DNA from 2 places in the Stenotrophomonas sp. 169 genome. Region 1 is predicted to be linked to the other one. Evidence: riboswitches for the same ligand, from Rfam matches in the RefSeq annotation. Region 1 holds a riboswitch; the other holds the start of a gene.

Region 1 (8,893 bases):
CCAGGCCCAGAGGCTACGGTGGTACTTCGGGAGACCAGCTTTTCGTCTGTTCCACGAGAACCGATCAGATCGTATATCACATCCGTAACGGAGACCTGGATTGCCTCCGCGTTATTGATAATCCAGCAGAGTCAATCGATCTTTACTGTGCTCATGTGATCCGGGCACTGCCTGGAAGATTCGATTTCATGCCGTGGAGCAGGCCGTTTGCGGACATGACGTAAAGCCCAGCAGTCAAGCATGAAGCCCACGTTGCATCGAATGATTCAATTGTTGAAGTCATTGAATCTTTCGTCGCCGCAGTAATTTGAAATGCGATAGCCGGCATGCCCGGCTCTAGCACGCAGCGGCGACATCAACGTCACCGGCAGCCATATCCAGGGTGACAACGTGGCCCTGGCCGCTGCGCGCGACCTGGTCCTGAGGAGCGCCGAACAACGCCAGGAGCAGACCGAGCGCAATAAGGCCAGCAGCAGCCCTGGCGACGCCGAGCATCGCGCAGAACATGGCGGGCATGGCGACGGTGGAGGCAATGTCCCAGCGCGAGTACGGCCGCAGCTTTGGCTCGCTGGATATAGACACGCAAACAGAGTTGTTGGGTCTGGTGGCGGTTGTCTATGTGGGCCAGCTGGAGAGCCTTGGCGCGACAGACCCCTCAGTACGTTCGGACGGAGGCCACCCGGCTTCGCAGGGAGCAGACGGTAACAGCGCTGGGGGCATGCTGCAGGCCGGCAAGCTGATCAGCGGCGTTATTGAGAGCGGAGGCAGAGGGGTAGAAAAGGCCGTCAACTGGATGGGCGAAGACACGGCCATGGCATTGGCTTACGTGGCAATGGCTGCAGCCGGCGGGCCGGTAAAGGCTTTGGGGAGCATGGCGTGGGAGGCGTCGCCTGCCGGCCAAGGCATCCAGCAGAAGAAACAGGACTACCTGGTGAATCCGCTGGGCGAGGTCGTGGGACGGTGGGGCTTCGGTGCGAAGACCGACGACCAGTTGCAGGCGGTACACCCTGCGAGCAACACCATGGCTGGGCTGGGTGTAGATGCTGTGTTGTCAGCGGTTGGTGTGCAGGCGGTGCGCACCGGTGCCAAGGGCGTTGTCGAGGGCTCGAAGGGCATCGGCGGAAAAATTTATGGGGCTGAGGCAGCTGTAGACGGAGGTGTGCTTGGGGGCGCGCATCGTGATACGAGTAAGCCAGCTAATGACGGATTCGACTCACATCACTGTCCGGCAAAAAATTGTTACAAAGCAGCGCCTGTCAGCTCAGATGATGGCCCGGCGATCAAAATGTCGCCCCAAGATCACCGCCGGACTCGCAGTCACGGGGGGTCACATGAGGCGCAAGCTTACCGGGCGGAACAACAGGCTCTTCTAAGGGATGGGAAGCTGATGGACGCCGTGCAAATGGATGTCGATGACATACGTTCAAAATTTGGTAATAAATATGATGATAATATTAAGCAAATGCTCGATTATGCAAAGACACTTGATCCGTCGCAATTCAAGGTGGGAGTTAAGCCATGATATTTGAGTATCAAACAGGCAAAGTTGGCTGCGTCTCAGCTGGAATGGATCGTAGTGAGGTTAGGAGGCTCTTGGGAAAATTCGAAGAGTTCCGTAAGAGTCCCGATAGCATAAACACTACCGATGATTTTGCGGATGCCGCAGCTCACGTATATTATGATAATCATGATCACGTGGTAGGTGTTGAGGTCCACCGAGAGTCAGGACTATTTTACAGGGGACTCTCTGTAATGGAGAAGACGCCCGAACAAATAGAAAGTTCATTGTCGACGTTGAGTGTGGAATGTGATCGTTCTGATTCTTCCATGATATCAATCGAGGGCGGGAAAGTAGGGATGTACTTGATGGAGGATAATGGAGGGGTTGACGTGGTTGTTTCCGTCTATGTGGATCTTTCAGAAACTTGACCTGTAGTAAATGACTGCATCCTCTATATTTGTACCTACTATAAGGAGGCGATTGGCGGGCGGCTCATCGAGCAGCAGCGAGATCAACAGCAGCCAGACCACCGCGCAGGGCAGCCGCATCGCCAGCGAGGGCGACGTGGTGATCGTGGCGCGCAGCGGCGACATCAACGTCACCGGCAGCCATATCTAGGGTGACAACGTGGCCCTGACCGCTGCACGCGACCTGGTCCTGAAGAGCGCCGAAAAACGCCAAGGCTGGAAGGTGCACAGGCCATCGGCGAGCGGGTGATCGCCAACGTGGGGCGCGACCTGACCCTGACCAGCCAGCAGGACCGCACCGACTACGAACGCAGCGACAAATCCGGTGGCATCGACGCAGCGATCGGTACCGGCGGCGGGCAGGTCAGCGGGTATTACAACCAGCAGAAGATCGACAGCAACTACGTCAGCGTATAAAAGCAGACCGGCATCCAAGCAGGCGCGGGGGGCTTTGACATCAACGTCGGCGGCCACACGGCGCTGACCGGCGCGGCGATTGCCAGCACGGCCGATCCGTCCAGGAACGCGCTCAGCACGGGCAGCCTGAGCGTGCAGGATCTGCAGAACGAAGCACGCTACAAGGCGACCAGTGCCGGTGTGAGCGCCAGCTCGCAGGGTGGCAATCTGCTGGCCGTTCCCTGACGGAAACGGCCGCAGCTCGCGACTGATGGCTGACCTGTTCCTGCAGTCGCGCGGTGAGCAGCCTTTCTCGTGGGGGCCAGCACCGCACAACAGCACCGTGCGGAAAAGCTACCTGCAGGCCGTACGGGAAGCTGACGCTGGCAACTGGCAGCCACTCCTTGGATTCGTCCGAAGCTAGAGGGATGGCCTGAGCAGATCACCCGCAACGCTGGATTCATGAGGCGAGCGTGTCCCGTGATCGCCTGCTGAGGTGGATTTCGATGGAAGTGGGGTTTCGGCGACACCGATGGGCACCTGCAGACGTACTTATCCCTTCCTCACCCATCCCGTGAAAACTCTTTAACGCTTGTCGCATTCGGCCAGTACCATGGCGAGAAAAAAGGAATTCCATGCTCGAGACAGGAAGCGCCCGCGGCAGCCGGGAGTGGCTGAGCCGCAAGTTCCCGGACCATGCGCAGTGGCCGCGCATCCAACGCCTGCTGCGCTTGAGCGGTGTGGTCTGTGTGCTGCATGGGGTGATCTGGGGCGCGTTCTACGGCGCTCACGGCATGGACGTGCTGGCCATCGTGCTGTTTTCCCTGATCCTGGTCGGTCTAGGCTGCCTGGGCATCGCCCGCAAGCGCGACCGGATCCCGCTGGTGTTGATCGCGCACGTGCTGCTGGTGATGACGATCTTCGTCAGCTTGGCCGAGACCCCGACGGCGGCGGCGGCGCGTTCGACCCACCTGTTCCTGCTGCCGATCGGCGTGGCCAGTTTCTTCCTGTTCCGTAGCGAGCGCGTCTATCTGCGCTGGCTGTTCCCTGGCATGTGCATCGCCGCGCTGGTGGTGCTGGCCATCAGCCCGGTCAGTCTCGGGCCGCAGCTGGAGCTGCTTACCGATGATGTGCGACGGCTGCGCCACGGCCTGAACACCCTCACCGCCATGGTGCTGACCTGCAGCGTGCTGGCGATCTTCCGCGAAGACCTGAGCGAGCAGATGGATCAGTATGCCGCGCTGGTACGTGGGCTGGCCCAACGCGAGCTGCGTGCCTATCTGCAGCCGCAGGTCGGGCTGGACGGACGCGTGCTGGGCGCGGAGATGCTGCTGCGATGGGACCGGCCGGGCCATGGCCTGCAGTCGCCGGACAAGTTCATCCCGCTGGCCGAAGAAACCGGTCTGATCCACGATATCGGCCTGATGGTGTTGGAACGCGCGTGCGTGCACCTGAAGAACTGGTCGACCCTGCCCGGTGTGGATGCCTGGATGCTGTCGGTCAATGTCAGCCCGCTGCAGTTGGCATCGGACAGCTTCGTGGACGATGTGCGTGCGACCCTGCGCAGGGTGGGCGCGCCACCGAATCGCCTAAGGTTGGAGATCACCGAATCGGCCCTGGCGACGGATCTGTCCGTGCTGGCCGCGAAGATGGGCGCGCTGCGCCAAGATGGCATCTCCTGGTCGCTGGACGACTTTGGTACGGGGTTCTCTTCGTTCTCCCTGCTGCAGGCGTTGCCGCTGGACGAGCTGAAGATCGACCAGACGTTCGTGCGGGGCATGGGCGATGACCCGAGCCAGCGCGAGCTGGTGCGCAAGATCATCGAGATCGCGGAAATCCTGGGCATCGCCACCGTGGCCGAAGGCGTGGAGACCGAGCAGCAGCGCGAGTGGTTGGCCGGCATGGGCTGCCGGGTGTTCCAGGGCTACCTGTTCGGCCGCCCCGTCAGTGCCGAGGCGTTCCATCAGGCGCACGTGCCGCAGGGGCGGTAGCTACGGCGTTGGGGCACCGGTGCGCACAGGCTGACGGCCGGCGGCCGTCACTACCGGGGGCAGGCTACCGGGGCATTGCTCGCCGCACTCCAGCGGCGCAGGCCCAGCACGGCCAGGCCGATGAACACCGCATACAACGCGGCGGTCACGTTGAGCGACTTGAACAGGTACAGCCCCACGTACACCACATCCACCACGATCCACATCCACCACGCGGCCACGTGGCGACGCGCCTGCCACCACTGCGCCACCAGGCTCATGGCGGCCAGCATGGCATCCAGCCACGGCAGCGCGGCGTTGGTCCAGGTATGCATGGCTGCACCCAGTGCCAGCCCCACCGCCACGCCGGCACCTAGATCGATGAAGCGGCGCCGCGCGGGCAGCGGCACGATGCTGACCAGGCCATCCGCCTGCGCGCTTTGCCGCCAGCTCATCCAGCCGTACACCAGGAAGCCGCCGAACACGATCTGCAGCAAGGTGTCCGAGTACAGCCGGGCCTCGGCGAACACGAAGGCATACAGTGCCACCGACACCAGGCCGATCGGCCAGCCGATCATCCGTCGCCGGGTCATCAGCCACACACCGAGCATGCTCAGCGCGGCGGCGGACCATTCCAGCAGTTCCGCGCTCATAGCGCGATGGTGACCGACAGGCGGGCCTGGCGCGGGGCGCCAGCGAACAGGTAGTAATCGCCGGCACTGCTGCCCGTGTCACGCCAGTAGAATTTGTCGAATACGTTGTCCACCGAAAGCCGCCAGGTGACCGGCCGATCGCGCAGCGCATGCTGGTAGCGCAGTCCGGCGTCGAACACGCTGTAGCTGGGCGCACGCACGCTGCCATCCACCGTAGCTGTGTTGGCCGACGCATAGCGCCAGCCGCCGGTAACGCCCAGCCCTGCAGCGAACGGGAGCTGGTAATCCACGTGCACGTTGGCGCGCGTCTTGGGCACGTTAACCAGCTGGTGGCCTTCGTATGCCGGTGTGCCCGCATCACGCGCACGCGCCTGCAACACGCTGGCGCTGGCGTTGAGCTGCAGGCGCTCGGTCAGTCTGCCGTTCGCGGTCAGCTCCACGCCGGTGTGGGTCTGCTGGCCGCGTTGCACGAAGGTGAAGCCGGCATCGCTGTCATCGGGCATGGCGTACTGGAAGGGCTGCGAGGTACGGAACAGTGCCGCTCCCAAGGTCAACGTATCGGTCGATGCGTACTTCACGCCCGCCTCCAGCTGGCGCGACAGAAGGGGCGGCAGGAAGGTGCTTTCGTTGGACGTCCAGAACGGCGCTTCCTGGCCCAGCGAAATGCCGCGCACGTAGCTCACATACGCGTTGACCTGATCGGTGGCGTTCCAGATGACAGCGGTCTGCGGCAGGAACCGCGACAGAGTGCTGTGCCGCTCCGGAGTGCCGCGCTTGTCGTAGGCGCGCTCATCCAGCTTGACCATGCGGCCACCCACCAGCCACTGCCAGTCATCGCCGAAGCGCATGCGGTCCAGTGCGAACAGTGCATCCTGCTTGCTGTAAAGGCGGCGCGCGGAAGCGCCGGGCATCAGCGGCGACGGCGCGTACTGCGGCACCCGGGCATCGCCGATGTTGGCGGTACCCACGTACTCGTTGACGTTCTGGCGCTTGTTCACCGTGCGGCGGAAGGTGTCAGCGCCGATGCTGAGCTCGTGGCTGACACGGCCGGTATCGAAGCGGCCACGCAGCTCTGCACGCAGTTCCTGGTTGACGCGGGTGTCGTCCGGGCTGCGGTAATCGTAGATGTCGTAGTCGCCATTGGGCGCGAAGTAGTTGCCCGGTACGCTGCCATCGGCGCACTGTGCAGCGTAGTAGCAGCCGTACGCGAACGCGACGTTGTCATCGATCACCGAGCGGCTGTGGCTGGCCGACAGGCGCGACTGCCAGCGCGCGTTGATATCGTAGGTATGCAACGCGGTGAGGTTGGTGCTGGCGATGCCCACCGGCTGCTGCCACGCCTGGTAGCCCAGCATCTTCGCGCGGTCCACGCCGCGCGGAAGCGCAGTCGCCCCCAGCAGCTGATAGCCCGATGCCGAGCGCTGCGCGCTGGTCTGGTAGTTGGCATCCACTTCCAGCTTGCTGCGGTCGCTGATCAGCCAGTCGGCGGCCACCGAGTAGAAGTTGCGGCGGCCGTCGGCATGGTCGATGTACGAACCGCTGTCTTCCCATGCGGCATTCAGGCGCACGCCGAAGCGGGGGGTGAGCCAGTGACCCACGTCCACGGCGGTGTAGCGCGTGCCTTCGGTGTCCGTGCCCAAGGTGACGGTGCGCACCTCGGCCGGGCGCTTGCTGACGTAGTTGATGATGCCGCCCGGCGCCATTACCCCGGCCGCCAACCCGGCTTCACCCTTCAGGATCTCGACCTGCTGGATGTTCTCCAGCGCGATGCGCTGCTCGCCGGCGGTGGCCAGTCCGTTGAAGCGGTAGCCGGTGGCGGTATCCAGCGCGAAGCCGCGGATGGCGATGTTCTGGTAATAGCCCACCGGGGCGTAGCTGTCGCCCAGTGATGCATCGTTGGCGGCGATCTCGCTGAGCGTGCGCACGTGGCGGCTGTCCAGCACCGTGCGGTCCAGCAGGTTCACCGATGCCGGCGTGTCCTTCCAGCTACCCGCGCCGAAGCTGCTTGATGGTGCGGTGGCGGCAGCCGCCTGCTGGGCCTGCACGCGCACGGCGGCCAGCTCGGTCGGCGTGCGGTCGGCCGCATCGGCAGGGGCATCGGCAGCGTGCAGCGGCAGCGCGGCACAGAGGGCAACGGTCAACAGCGTAGGGCGCAGGCAGCGGTTCATTCGATTCGTCATCAACAGGAAGAAAGACGAAGCGACGGCGCGCGCGCAGTGACCCGACGGGTCCATGTGCTTGCAGCTCAAAGCTCCCTACGCCGGTGCAAACCGGATCAGGTTCCAAGGGACTCTCTCAGCCTGGTCAACCCAGGCACCCCCGCTTCAGGGTGTCATTTCACACCAAATTGGCCGAAGAAGCGAATCAGCCGCTCAGGCCGCCGCGCGCAGCGTCGCCAGCAGGGCCTGCCCGTGGGCGGTTCTGAACCAGTCCGCATGGCCCAGCAGGAACGTGTAATACGCCACGTCGGCGTTGGCGGTGGATCCGGTGATGCCGTGGAAATACTCCACCTCGGACAGCGCGAAATCCAGGTGCACCAGCGGCAGCAGATCGGCCAGCAGATGCACCTGCGCGGCCGTCAACGGGCGTGCGTCGCGGTAGCCGACGATCAAGGCCAGCGCGATATCGCCACGTACCGCCGCGCCGCCGCGCTCCAGTTCCAGCCAGGCGATGGCATTGCGCTCAATGGCCGTGGCCAGGTCGAACAGGTGGCTGGCGGGCGAGGCGAGGCCGAAGTCCAGCACGGCGGCCACCGCGTTGGCGCGGCCGTGCTGGTGCCAGAGCAGGTTGGAGACATGCCAGTCGTTGTGTCCCCACCGATGCGGCACCGACGCCAAGCGCGCCGCCACGCCGAAGTGCCACGGCAGGATGGCGCGCTGCAGCTCTGCTTCCCATGGCCTGCCGGCCAGATAGTCGGCCAGCCCCGGTCGCTGCGGCAGCTGCGTCTTCAGCAGGGCAATCGGATCCTCGGCGCGGATCAGCTCGTCGCGGGCCACCAGCACGTGCGTGCCGCGCTGTGGCGCGTGGTAGCTGTCGGCCGCGTTGTGCAGGGTGGCCAGCATGCGCCCGGCCTGCCAGGCCTGCTCGACATCGTTCGGGGGCGTCCACGACGGCACATCGCGGTATACATCCTCGCCCGGTGCCTCGGCATGCAGTTCGAAGGTCCAGTCGCCGTGCTCCACCGCCGTGGCGCGGGCATGGTCTGGCAGCACCTGCACGACCGGAACGCCTGCGTCGGCCAGGTGCGCGATGAAGCGATGTTCTTCTTCCAGCACCGCTGCGCTGCGCACGTGATGGTGGTGGCGTTTGACGAAGAACCGGCCCTGCGGGCTCTGCAGCAGGGCTGCGGCAGAGAACGGACGCGGGCTGTGCCAGACCACCTCGCAATCGCCCGCCAGGTGCGGGTACCGGCCTTTCAGCCACGCCACGTCGGCGACGCTGATCGCAGGCCAATCGGCGATGACCTGGTCGTTGTCGAGGCCTTGGACGTGGTGGTCGGACGTGTGCATGGATATCGGTCGGGCGCGGGGCATGGTGCGCACGGCAAGCTGCCCGCGCGGCGCCCCATGGTACGCCGTCGGACCGATGCTGCCGCAGGCGGCTTCCCGCCAGATCAGGCTCTGTCCCCGTCTTCGACATCGGCGCAGAATGGCCCCATGTCCAGATTCAACACGGCCCGCCACTGGCTGCAGGCCCACTTGACCAGCGAGCGCTGGCGTCGTCGAGCGGCGCTGTGGGGCGGTGCGGTCGTCGTCGCCCTGGTCGCCATCGTGTTCGCCAAGGCCAGTGACGCGGCGTTCCAGGTCTTCCAGCGCATCATCCAGCACTCGCCCTGGTGGGCGCTGCTGCTGACGCCGGGCATCTTCGCGTTGCTGGCATGGGCCACGGGCGGCGTGCTCAAGCCCA
Region 2 (8,893 bases), 750 kb from region 1:
GTCGGGAACAGGTATTCCTGCAGCGCCGGGTCAGACAGCGAACCCTGACCCGCCACGCCGAACGGCAGCAGCGGGTTCCACGGCACGCAGTCGGCGATCACCGGGCCGCCGGCAACACCACAGGTCGCCACGCCGGCGCCGTTGATGTACGACGGGCCCAGGGCCTGTGCGGTGGAGATCAGGCTGGCATCGCCACGGCTGGTGACGATGGTTTCGTTGCGGTTGTACAGCGCACCGACGTCCCAATCGAAGGTCTTGCCGGCGAAGTCGAAGAAGCCGCTGACGGTCGGCGCAAAGCGCGTGGTCTTCAGCTGGCTGTCGGTGGTGCGCGGCACTTCCCACAGGCGGCGACGGAACTCGACGTTCTGGCCGACCGGGTTGAACGCACTGTCAGCCGACAGTGGGGTGTCGAAGGCCTGCGACTGGTACGGATAACCGGCCAGCTGACCGAAGGTGTTGCGCTCGTTGTACAGGAAATCGGTGTTCAGGCTGATCGAATCGGTGAAGTCGTAGGTGCCGTTGATGTAGACGGACTTACGTTCGACACCGGTCAGTACGGTCATCTGCTCGTTGGAGTTGGCGAACTCGCTCGGCGTGATGACGTGGTAATCCGCCGGGTTCCTCGGATCGCCGCCCGCATTGAGGGTCTGCCACACCGAGGTGGTGGAGGTCGGCGAGCAGTCATAGACCAGCGGGTTGCAGAAGCTGCCGTTCTGGCTCAGTGCGCTCCAGGAAGCCGGGGTCGAGTTCGGACCACGGTTGCCGTCACGGCTGTACCAGCGGTTCTTCGCCCACACCGGATCGGCCTTGGAATACTCAGCCGCCAGGGTCACGCTGCCGCGCTCGCCGGTGGAGCCCAGGGTCATGGAGTACTGGCTGGTGTCGCCGTCGCCTTCGCCGTACTGGCCGAAGTACGCGGTGGCTTCGCCACCTTCAACATTCTTGCGGGTGATCACGTTGACCACGGCGGCAATCGCGTCCGAACCGTAGATGGCCGAAGCGCCATCCTTCAGGACTTCGATGCGCTCCACGGCGCCGATCGGAATCTGGCTCAGATCCTGCAGACCCGAGGTGCTGGCACCCAGGCGCTTGCCGTTCATCAGCACCAGGGTGCGCTCGGCGCCCAGGTTACGGATATCGACGTAGTAGCCGCCGACGTTCTCGCCCGAAGACAAGGTGTCCGAACGCGAGATCGCCGGCGAGCCGGCCGATGTCAGGTTGTTCAGCACTTCGGCGACCGAGGAGAAGCCCTGCTTTTCCAGGCTTTCGCGGCTCAGGGTCAGCACCGGCTGCTGCGTTTCGACGTTGGCTGCGCGGATGCGCGAGCCGGTAACCGAGATGCGGTCCAGGTCGGTGGTGCCTGCTGCGGCTTCCTGCGCCGAGGCAAAGCTCGGGCTCAGCGCCAGCGCAATGCCGGCAGGCAGCATGCCCAGCCGCACGGCGGGGTTACGAAAATTCATGTCTCTCTCCAAGGTACGTTAGTGGCGTGTTAAAGCGCCCCCAAACGTTACGATTGTGTTGCGGTCCTTGGTTTGCGTGAGGCAGCGAGAGACTTTGCCGACTGTGGCGACAGCTTGTCTGCGTTCACACGGAAGTGGGACGCTGACGTACCAAAACGGGCACGAAAGGCCCGCGCAAAGCTGCAACAGTTGTCAAAACCGCTGGCTGCAGCCACTTCGCCGATCATCATGTCGGTATCACGCAGCAGGTCAGCCGCGCGTTCCAGCCGCAGGCGTGCGGAAAGCGACTGCGGGCTTTCTTCGTACAGACTCTGGAAGGTCTTGGAGAGGTACCAGCTGGAGAAGTTGGTCAGCTCGGCCAGTTCACCGATCCGCACCACGCGGTGGCTGTTGCCTTCCAGGTACAGGCGCGCGCGCTGCATGCGGCCGAATACCTGGCGTTTGCGACTGCGCGAACGGCCAGGGCAGCGCTGTACGGTACCGGCCATCGTGCGCTGCAGTGAAGCCAGATGCAGCAGCATCGGGCGCAGGGCCTGCGCTGGCAGGCCGCTGTCCAGTGCGTCGCGCCACAAGCGCAAGGCGACCCGCAGCTCCGAGCGGTTCATCTGCCCACGTCCGGCATACAGCCCGCAATCGGCCAGTTCCATCAGCATGCGCAGGGCATCGGTATTGAGCGCAAGGCCGACGCACAGGCCATCGCGTCCGGCCTGGACCAACGGCCGCGATTCCTTCTCGAAGGCGATCCACTCGCCGCGCCGCAGGCGGAAACGCCCTTCCTTGGCCTCCACCCATGCACTGCCCCGCACCTGGATCCAGACCGTGAAGCAGCTGCCGGCCGTCTGCAGGCTGCCCAATCGGGCGACGCTCAGGCAGATCGGCGTGGCGTCGTCGAGCGACTTGTCGAGGGAGAGGGACTGGCCGCGATCGGCGAGGGCGAGCTGACGCATAGGGGCACCACGGGTTTGCCAATACAGGGCATCCGTTTTGCCAAATGAGCTGCCAGCGGTCAGGACGTTGCGACGACTTCGCCACGAAATCGACACGAGGGGCCGACGAAAAACTTACGAAAGAAACTAGTCTTTCAGAATCAATGGCTTGATGAACGCCGGGAACACCTCGCCAGTCGATTCGGGCAGCTGCATCACGCCGACATCCGCGCCGTCAGATATCGCCAGCGCCACGTACAGGTCACGTCCGTCATCGCTGGTACTGAATCCGGTGCCTGAACTCAGGCGGCGGGCATCCAGGCAGCGGGTAAGCGGCTCGGCGCCCGCGGTGAGGCGCTGCAGGCCGGTACTGCATCCCGCCCATGCGTCCACATAATCGATGCTGCCATTGCCGGCCACGCTCCACGTGCGGTAGCGCCAACGCGATGGCCTGTCGGCACTGATCTGCTGCACGCTGGCGGCCGTCAGAGCATCGTCCACCGACCACAAACCGCCCGCCCCGAAGCGGGTGAACAGCACACGTCGACGTGCCGCGTCGAACCGCGCCTGCGACACCCCATCCAGAGTGGCCAGCCGCTGCCACGGCGTACTGCGCCGGTCGTACAGGATGAGTCGCGTGCGCTGCTCGTCATCGCGCTCGATCACCAGTACCCGGCTAGGATCGGCCGTATACAACGCCTGCAGGGGGCGCGACGCGGGAACAGGCAGTTGGGTGACCTGCTCGTCCCGCGGGGTGATTTCGTACACATGCGGTTCGCCGTGGTCGTCACGCCCCAAGGCCAACAGGTGGCGGCTGTCCGGCGACCAGTCCGGTGGCTGGCGCGCCTCCGGCCGCAGGCCTTCGATCGGGCGCAGCGACTGTGGGTGCTCTTTGTCTGCCCACCACAACGCATAACTGCCGGAGCGATCGGAGGCGAACACCAGATGCCTGCCGTCCGGCGCCAGCATCGGCTGGCTGTCACGGCCATTGGAGGCGAAGATCCGCTCGGCCTTGCTCACATCCTGCAAAGGCACTTTGTAAAGGGCGAACTGGGCCTTGCGATGGACGAAAGCCAGCATGTTGCCGTTACGCGCCACGGCGGGCCACTGTGCATCGTCCAGGCCGACATCGCGCAGCAGGCGGCTTTCAGTATCCAGGCGGTACAAGCGGACTTCACTGTCCACGCGCCGTCCGAACACGATCTCCCGGCTGTCGCTGAGCCAGGCCCAGCCGCGGATCTCGGCGGAATCATCGGTCAACTGCTCCAGTGGTCCTCCGCCGGCCGGCATCCGCCACAAATCACCGACCTGCGGATTGCGCACGAACACCAGCCAACGACCATCCGGCGAAATCCGTGGCGCATAGTCGAAGTCATCGTCCCGGGCGGCGTACGCCAGCGGCTTCCACGCACCGGTGGCAAGGTCCAACAGGCGGATGCCGCGATGCGCGTAGGCGCCGATCATGCTGCCGAAGACCAGCGAACGGCCATCCGGTGCCCAGTCGAAGCTGAGCAACTCGGTGCCATCGCAGCGCGTGGCCTGGCGCAGGTTGCCACCGGTTGCGCTGGAAATCAGGACTTCGCAGCGGCCGTCGTCGAAGAAGCGGGCGAAGGCGATCTCGCGACCGTCCGGCGACCAGCTCGGGAACCGGTCCGTTGCCCCTGGCGGACGCTCGACCAGGTCACGCGCCGGGGCATTGCCCGAGGTCTGCACCTTGATCTGGCCGCCCTCCTCCTCATCGCTGGCCTCGTAGGCCACCTGCGATCCGTCCGGCGACAAGGTCGGATAGGTCTCAAACCCGGCCGTAGCGGTGATCAGTCGATAGGGCCGCTGCGGGCTGCCGATGACACGCGTCCCGTTCTCCACGGCCGCATCGACGGGTGACTGCTGCGAAGTGCGCTGCAGCAGCCACGCCATCACACACAGAGCCACCAGCATCGCTACCCCGATCGCCAGCAGCACCCACCGGCGCACGCGCCGCCAGGTACCACGCCGTGAAGCGGGGACCCGCGGCGGCAGATCGGCATTCGGGCGCGTTGCAGCGACGGGCTCGCCTACCGCGGCACCTTCCAAGCCGACGGCGCGTAATTCGGATGACGCGTCATCGATGATCGCGGCGGGTTCTTCGGCCTCGACCACGCTCACGGCGGCCAGCAGGCGATACCCGCTTTTGGCGATGGTCTCGATATAGGTGGTGGCGCCGTCCTCATCACCACTGAAGGCCTTGCGCAGCTGGGTCACCGCCTGCGTCAGCACATCGTTGGTCGGCAGCGTATCGGGCCACACTTCGGCAAACAGCTCATCGCGGGTGACCACGCGGCCACCGCTGGTCACCAGCACACGCAACACCCCTGCTGCCTTCGGCGTGAGCCTGCGCAGACGACGCACGCCCGGGACCTGCACTTCACGCGACGAGAAGGTCACGGTGCATTCGCCTATGCGCAGGATGTCCGCGTCACGCAGGGAGCTGTTGCTGATGTTCATGTATCTCGAACGTAGGGGCGCACGGGTCGCGGTACAGCCGTGCAGTCATTCCAGGACGTGGAAACCGAACGGCCAGACTCTGCACACACCATGGACGCAAACCGCAAAAAAACTGGAGCGCGCGAATACTAGCCTATGCAGGTTGACCGCACATGCAGCGTCAAACATCCGGCACTCTCTCGCCTACGTATTCAGATAATAAGTTTCATCATTCGCGCTCTCCGGGGCGCGATTTTTTTATCTGGCATTCATTTTCGAGGGTGCTGCAGCATGGTCAATCCCACCAGCCGGGATACCACCAATGCCACGTACATCACCCCGGAAAACTGCGCCAGCATTACCAATGCGCGCGCCTGCGGGTGCACGGGAACCACGTCACTCAGTCCGACCCCGGACAATAAACTGAAGCTGAGATAAAGCAGCTCCATCCACGTGCGGAAATCCGTGCTGCTCGCCGCCAGGAAACTGCCGGGGTACCACTGCTGGCACACGGAAAATGCAAACGCGAACGCCCACGCCAACAGAGTGAACGTGGCGCCTGCGGCGAACAGTTCATCGCGCGTGACTTTATGGTCCTGCAGCATGTAGGCGATCAAGGCGCCTGCCGTATAGAAATACAGCAGGCTCTCCAGCAACTGCGCCGCCGTGCCCAGGCCTGTATTGCCCAGCAGCACCGCGGCGATGGAAAACACCACCGACGGCACCGCCAGCAACAGCGCCAGCCAGGTTCCCAGCGGGCTGCGCTGCACCACCCACAGGGCAAGGCCAAGCACCGCGATGCCGAAGGTGCCCACCGCCGCACGCCCTGCGGCTGTCTCGTCCATCGCCGGATACATCAGCACGCCGAGCAGTTGCACGCCGAGCAGCCACGCAGAGGGGTGGCGACGGGCAATGGCCAGCCAGCGAAGGGTGGGCGGAATGGGCATGGGCGGGCCTCTCGGAGCGATCGCGGCAGCATACCCATGAAGGGCGTGATGGGGTCATCCAGCCTGGTCACGCACCTCCTGGCTGATCTTCATGGAGCAGAAGTGCGGCCCGCACATCGAACAGAAATGGGCACTCTTGTGCGCGTCCTTCGGCAGGGTCTCGTCATGGAAGGACTTCGCCTTCTCTGGATCCAGGCCGAGATTGAACTGGTCCTGCCAGCGGAATTCGAACCGCGCCTTGCTCAAGGCGTTGTCGCGCACCTGGGCACCGGGGTGGCCCTTGGCCAGGTCGGCGGCATGCGCGGCGATGCGGTACGCCATGATGCCGTCACGCACGTCCTCGCGGTTCGGCAGCCCCAGGTGCTCCTTGGGCGTGACATAGCAGAGCATTGCCGTGCCGTACCAGCCGATCATGGCCGCGCCGATCGCACTGGTGATGTGGTCATAGCCCGGAGCGATATCGGTGGTCAGCGGCCCCAGGGTGTAGAACGGTGCTTCGCCGCACACCTGCAACTGCCTGTCCATGTTCTCCTTGATCAGGTGCATCGGCACGTGGCCCGGCCCCTCGATCATCGTCTGCACATCATGTTTCCAGGCGATCTTTGTCAGTTCGCCCAGCGTGTCCAGTTCAGCGAACTGCGCCGCATCGTTGGCGTCGGCGATACAGCCCGGGCGCAGGCCGTCACCCAACGAGAACGTCACGTCGTAGGCCTTCATGATCTCGCAGATCTCTTCGAAGTGCGTGTAGAGGAAGTTCTCTTTGCCATGCGCCAGGCACCACTTGGCGAGGATGCTGCCACCGCGCGAGACGATCCCGGTCACCCGGTTGGCGGTCAACGGCACATGGCGCTGCAGTACGCCCGCGTGCACGGTGAAGTAGTCCACACCCTGCTCTGCCTGTTCGATCAGCGTGTCGCGGAAGATTTCCCAGCTGAGTGCTTCCGCCTGTCCGTCGACCTTTTCCAGTGCCTGGTAGATCGGCACAGTGCCGATGGCTACCGGCGAGTTGCGGATGATCCACTCGCGTGTCTCGTGGATGTGCTTGCCGGTCGACAGGTCCATCACCGTATCGCCGCCCCAGCGGATCGCCCAGACCAGCTTCTCCACCTCTTCGGCAATGCCTGAAGACACCGCACTGTTGCCGATGTTGGCGTTGATCTTGGTCAGGAAATTACGGCCGATGATCATCGGCTCACTTTCCGGATGGTTGATGTTGTTCGGCAGCACCGCCCGCCCGCGTGCGATCTCGTCGCGGACGAACGCCGGGGTGATGGTCTGCGGAATCGAGGCACCAAAGGCCTGCCCGCGATGCTGCTGCAGCAATCCGGCATCCCGCACCTCCTGCAGCCGCTGGTTCTCGCGGATCGCCACGAACTCCATCTCCGGGGTGATGATGCCGCGCCGTGCGTAGTGCATCTGGGTGACGTTGGCGCCGACGACCGCACGGCGCGGTGGGTTGCGGGAGCCGAAGCGAACGGCATCCAGGCGCGCGTCGAGCTCGCGCGAACGACCGAAGGCGGAGGTGACGCGGCGCAGCGCTTCTGTATCGCCGCGTTCTTCCACCCAGCCCGCCCGCAGCGCCGGCAGGCCCTGGGACAGGTCGATGCGCACATCGGGATCGGTATAGGGACCGGACGTGTCATAGACCGTCAGCGGCGCATTGTCCGCGCCGCCGAACATCGCCGGGCTGGGTGCCAGCGTTATTTCGCGCATGGGCACCTGCACATCGTCGCGGGACCCCGTGACGTGCACCTTGCGGGATCCGGGAATGGGCCGGGTTACGGCGGCGGAGAGCTGCTGTGCCTGCTGCTGCAGGCTGTCACGCGGTGCGTTCATCGGGCATCGTCCAGTAAGGTCAGGGACGAAGCGGCGGCGCACTGGCGCACGCGCACGGACACGCCAGGGGCGGACTCCACGCACGGTCGGCATTGCGAAGCTTCCCTACGCCGGTATCAGCCGGATCAGGTTCCAAGGGACTATCTCAACCGCAGCCCTATGGCCGCGGTACCCCCGCTTCGGCGCGCATTACAGCACACAAGCGTTGTCGCCGACGACACTGACAGCGCCGTGACGATGCAGCACGTACACTGCGGCCGCGCGTTCCTGCGCCTGCCCTCTGGTTCCAACCGCTGGCAATCCGTCTGCATTGCTGGCTTTTCGCTGGCAATGCGCTGCAAGCTTCTGCTCGCTCCCTCATATCCTGAACGGAGAAGCCCCTTCATGGTGTTTCGAATTTCCATCGCACTGGTCGCCGTACTGGTGCTGCTCGCCGGCTTGATGCCGGGCCCTTTCAATTCAGTGGTCCAGGTCATGCTGGCCGAGGTCGTCCGCGGTGTTGGCTGGCTGTATCTGCTGGTCGTGTTCCTGTCTCTGACGTTTCTCATGTATCTCGCATTCGGCCGCTTCGCCAGCCTGCGCATCGGCGGAGAAGACGCTGAACCGGATTTTTCCCGGGCCAGCTGGTTGTCGATGCTGTTTGCCGCCGGCATGGGTATCGGCCTGGTGTTCTGGGGCGCTGCAGAACCCATCTCGCATTTCGCCAAGCCCCCGGAGGGACTGGAGCCGATGGGGATGGAGGCCGCGCGCGCATCCATGCGCTATGCCTTCTTCCATTGGGGCCTGCACCCCTGGGCGATCTACGCGCTGATCGGCCTGGCGATGGCGTGGTTCCAGTTCAACCGGAATGGACGTGGGCTGGTCAGCGACATGCTGCAGCCCATCATCGGCCGGCACCATCGTGGCTGGATAGGTCATGTCGTCAACATCGCCGCCGTGGTCGCCACCGCCATCGGCGTTGCCACCACGTTGGGCTTCGGCACCGTACAGATCGCGGCAGGGTTGGAGCGGGTGTTCGGGATCCCCGCCAGCATTCCCACGCAGATGGTCATCATCGCCGTGGCGTTCGTGTTGTACATGGCCTCTACCCTCAGCGGCGTGGGCCGTGGGGTGAAATGGCTGTCCAATTTCAACCTGTGCCTGGCCGCGCTGTTGTTGGCGATGGTGCTTGTGCTTGGGCCGACCGGCTTCATCTTCGACACCTTCACCACCACGTTGGGTTCTTACCTCAACCAATTGGTGACGATGAGCCTGCGCATGT

Evidence for each region. Region 1 has a riboswitch for thiamine pyrophosphate ahead of ICJ04_RS00785 (TonB-dependent siderophore receptor). Riboswitches for the same ligand answer to the same signal wherever they lie in the genome.
Region 2: linked by a shared signal. The riboswitch ahead of thiC (phosphomethylpyrimidine synthase ThiC) and the one ahead of ICJ04_RS00785 (TonB-dependent siderophore receptor) in region 1 are both predicted to bind thiamine pyrophosphate.

Annotation. Positions count from the first base shown of each region.
Region 1 is NZ_CP061204.1:196,625-205,517, forward strand. Features, by position in the region: gene ICJ04_RS00750 (hypothetical protein) at 1-224, shown strand, start outside; gene ICJ04_RS18445 (hypothetical protein) at 337-516, opposite strand; gene ICJ04_RS18210 (hypothetical protein) at 533-1,522, shown strand; gene ICJ04_RS00760 (hypothetical protein) at 1,519-1,929, shown strand; gene ICJ04_RS00765 (hemagglutinin repeat-containing protein) at 1,940-2,119, shown strand; gene ICJ04_RS00770 (hemagglutinin repeat-containing protein) at 2,185-2,385, shown strand; gene ICJ04_RS00775 (EAL domain-containing protein) at 3,000-4,355, shown strand; gene pnuC (nicotinamide riboside transporter PnuC) at 4,406-4,987, opposite strand; gene ICJ04_RS00785 (TonB-dependent siderophore receptor) at 4,984-7,155, opposite strand; TPP riboswitch at 7,223-7,318, opposite strand; gene ICJ04_RS00790 (phosphotransferase) at 7,360-8,496, opposite strand; gene ICJ04_RS00795 (chloride channel protein) at 8,644-8,893, shown strand, end outside.
Region 2 is NZ_CP061204.1:942,498-951,390, reverse strand. Features, by position in the region: gene ICJ04_RS03935 (TonB-dependent receptor) at 1-1,460, opposite strand, end outside; gene ICJ04_RS03930 (AraC family transcriptional regulator) at 1,508-2,407, opposite strand; gene ICJ04_RS03925 (winged helix-turn-helix domain-containing protein) at 2,534-4,870, opposite strand; gene ICJ04_RS03920 (ion channel) at 5,119-5,796, opposite strand; partial or broken gene thiC (phosphomethylpyrimidine synthase ThiC) at 5,863-7,632, opposite strand; TPP riboswitch at 7,717-7,818, opposite strand; gene ICJ04_RS03910 (BCCT family transporter) at 8,017-8,893, shown strand, end outside.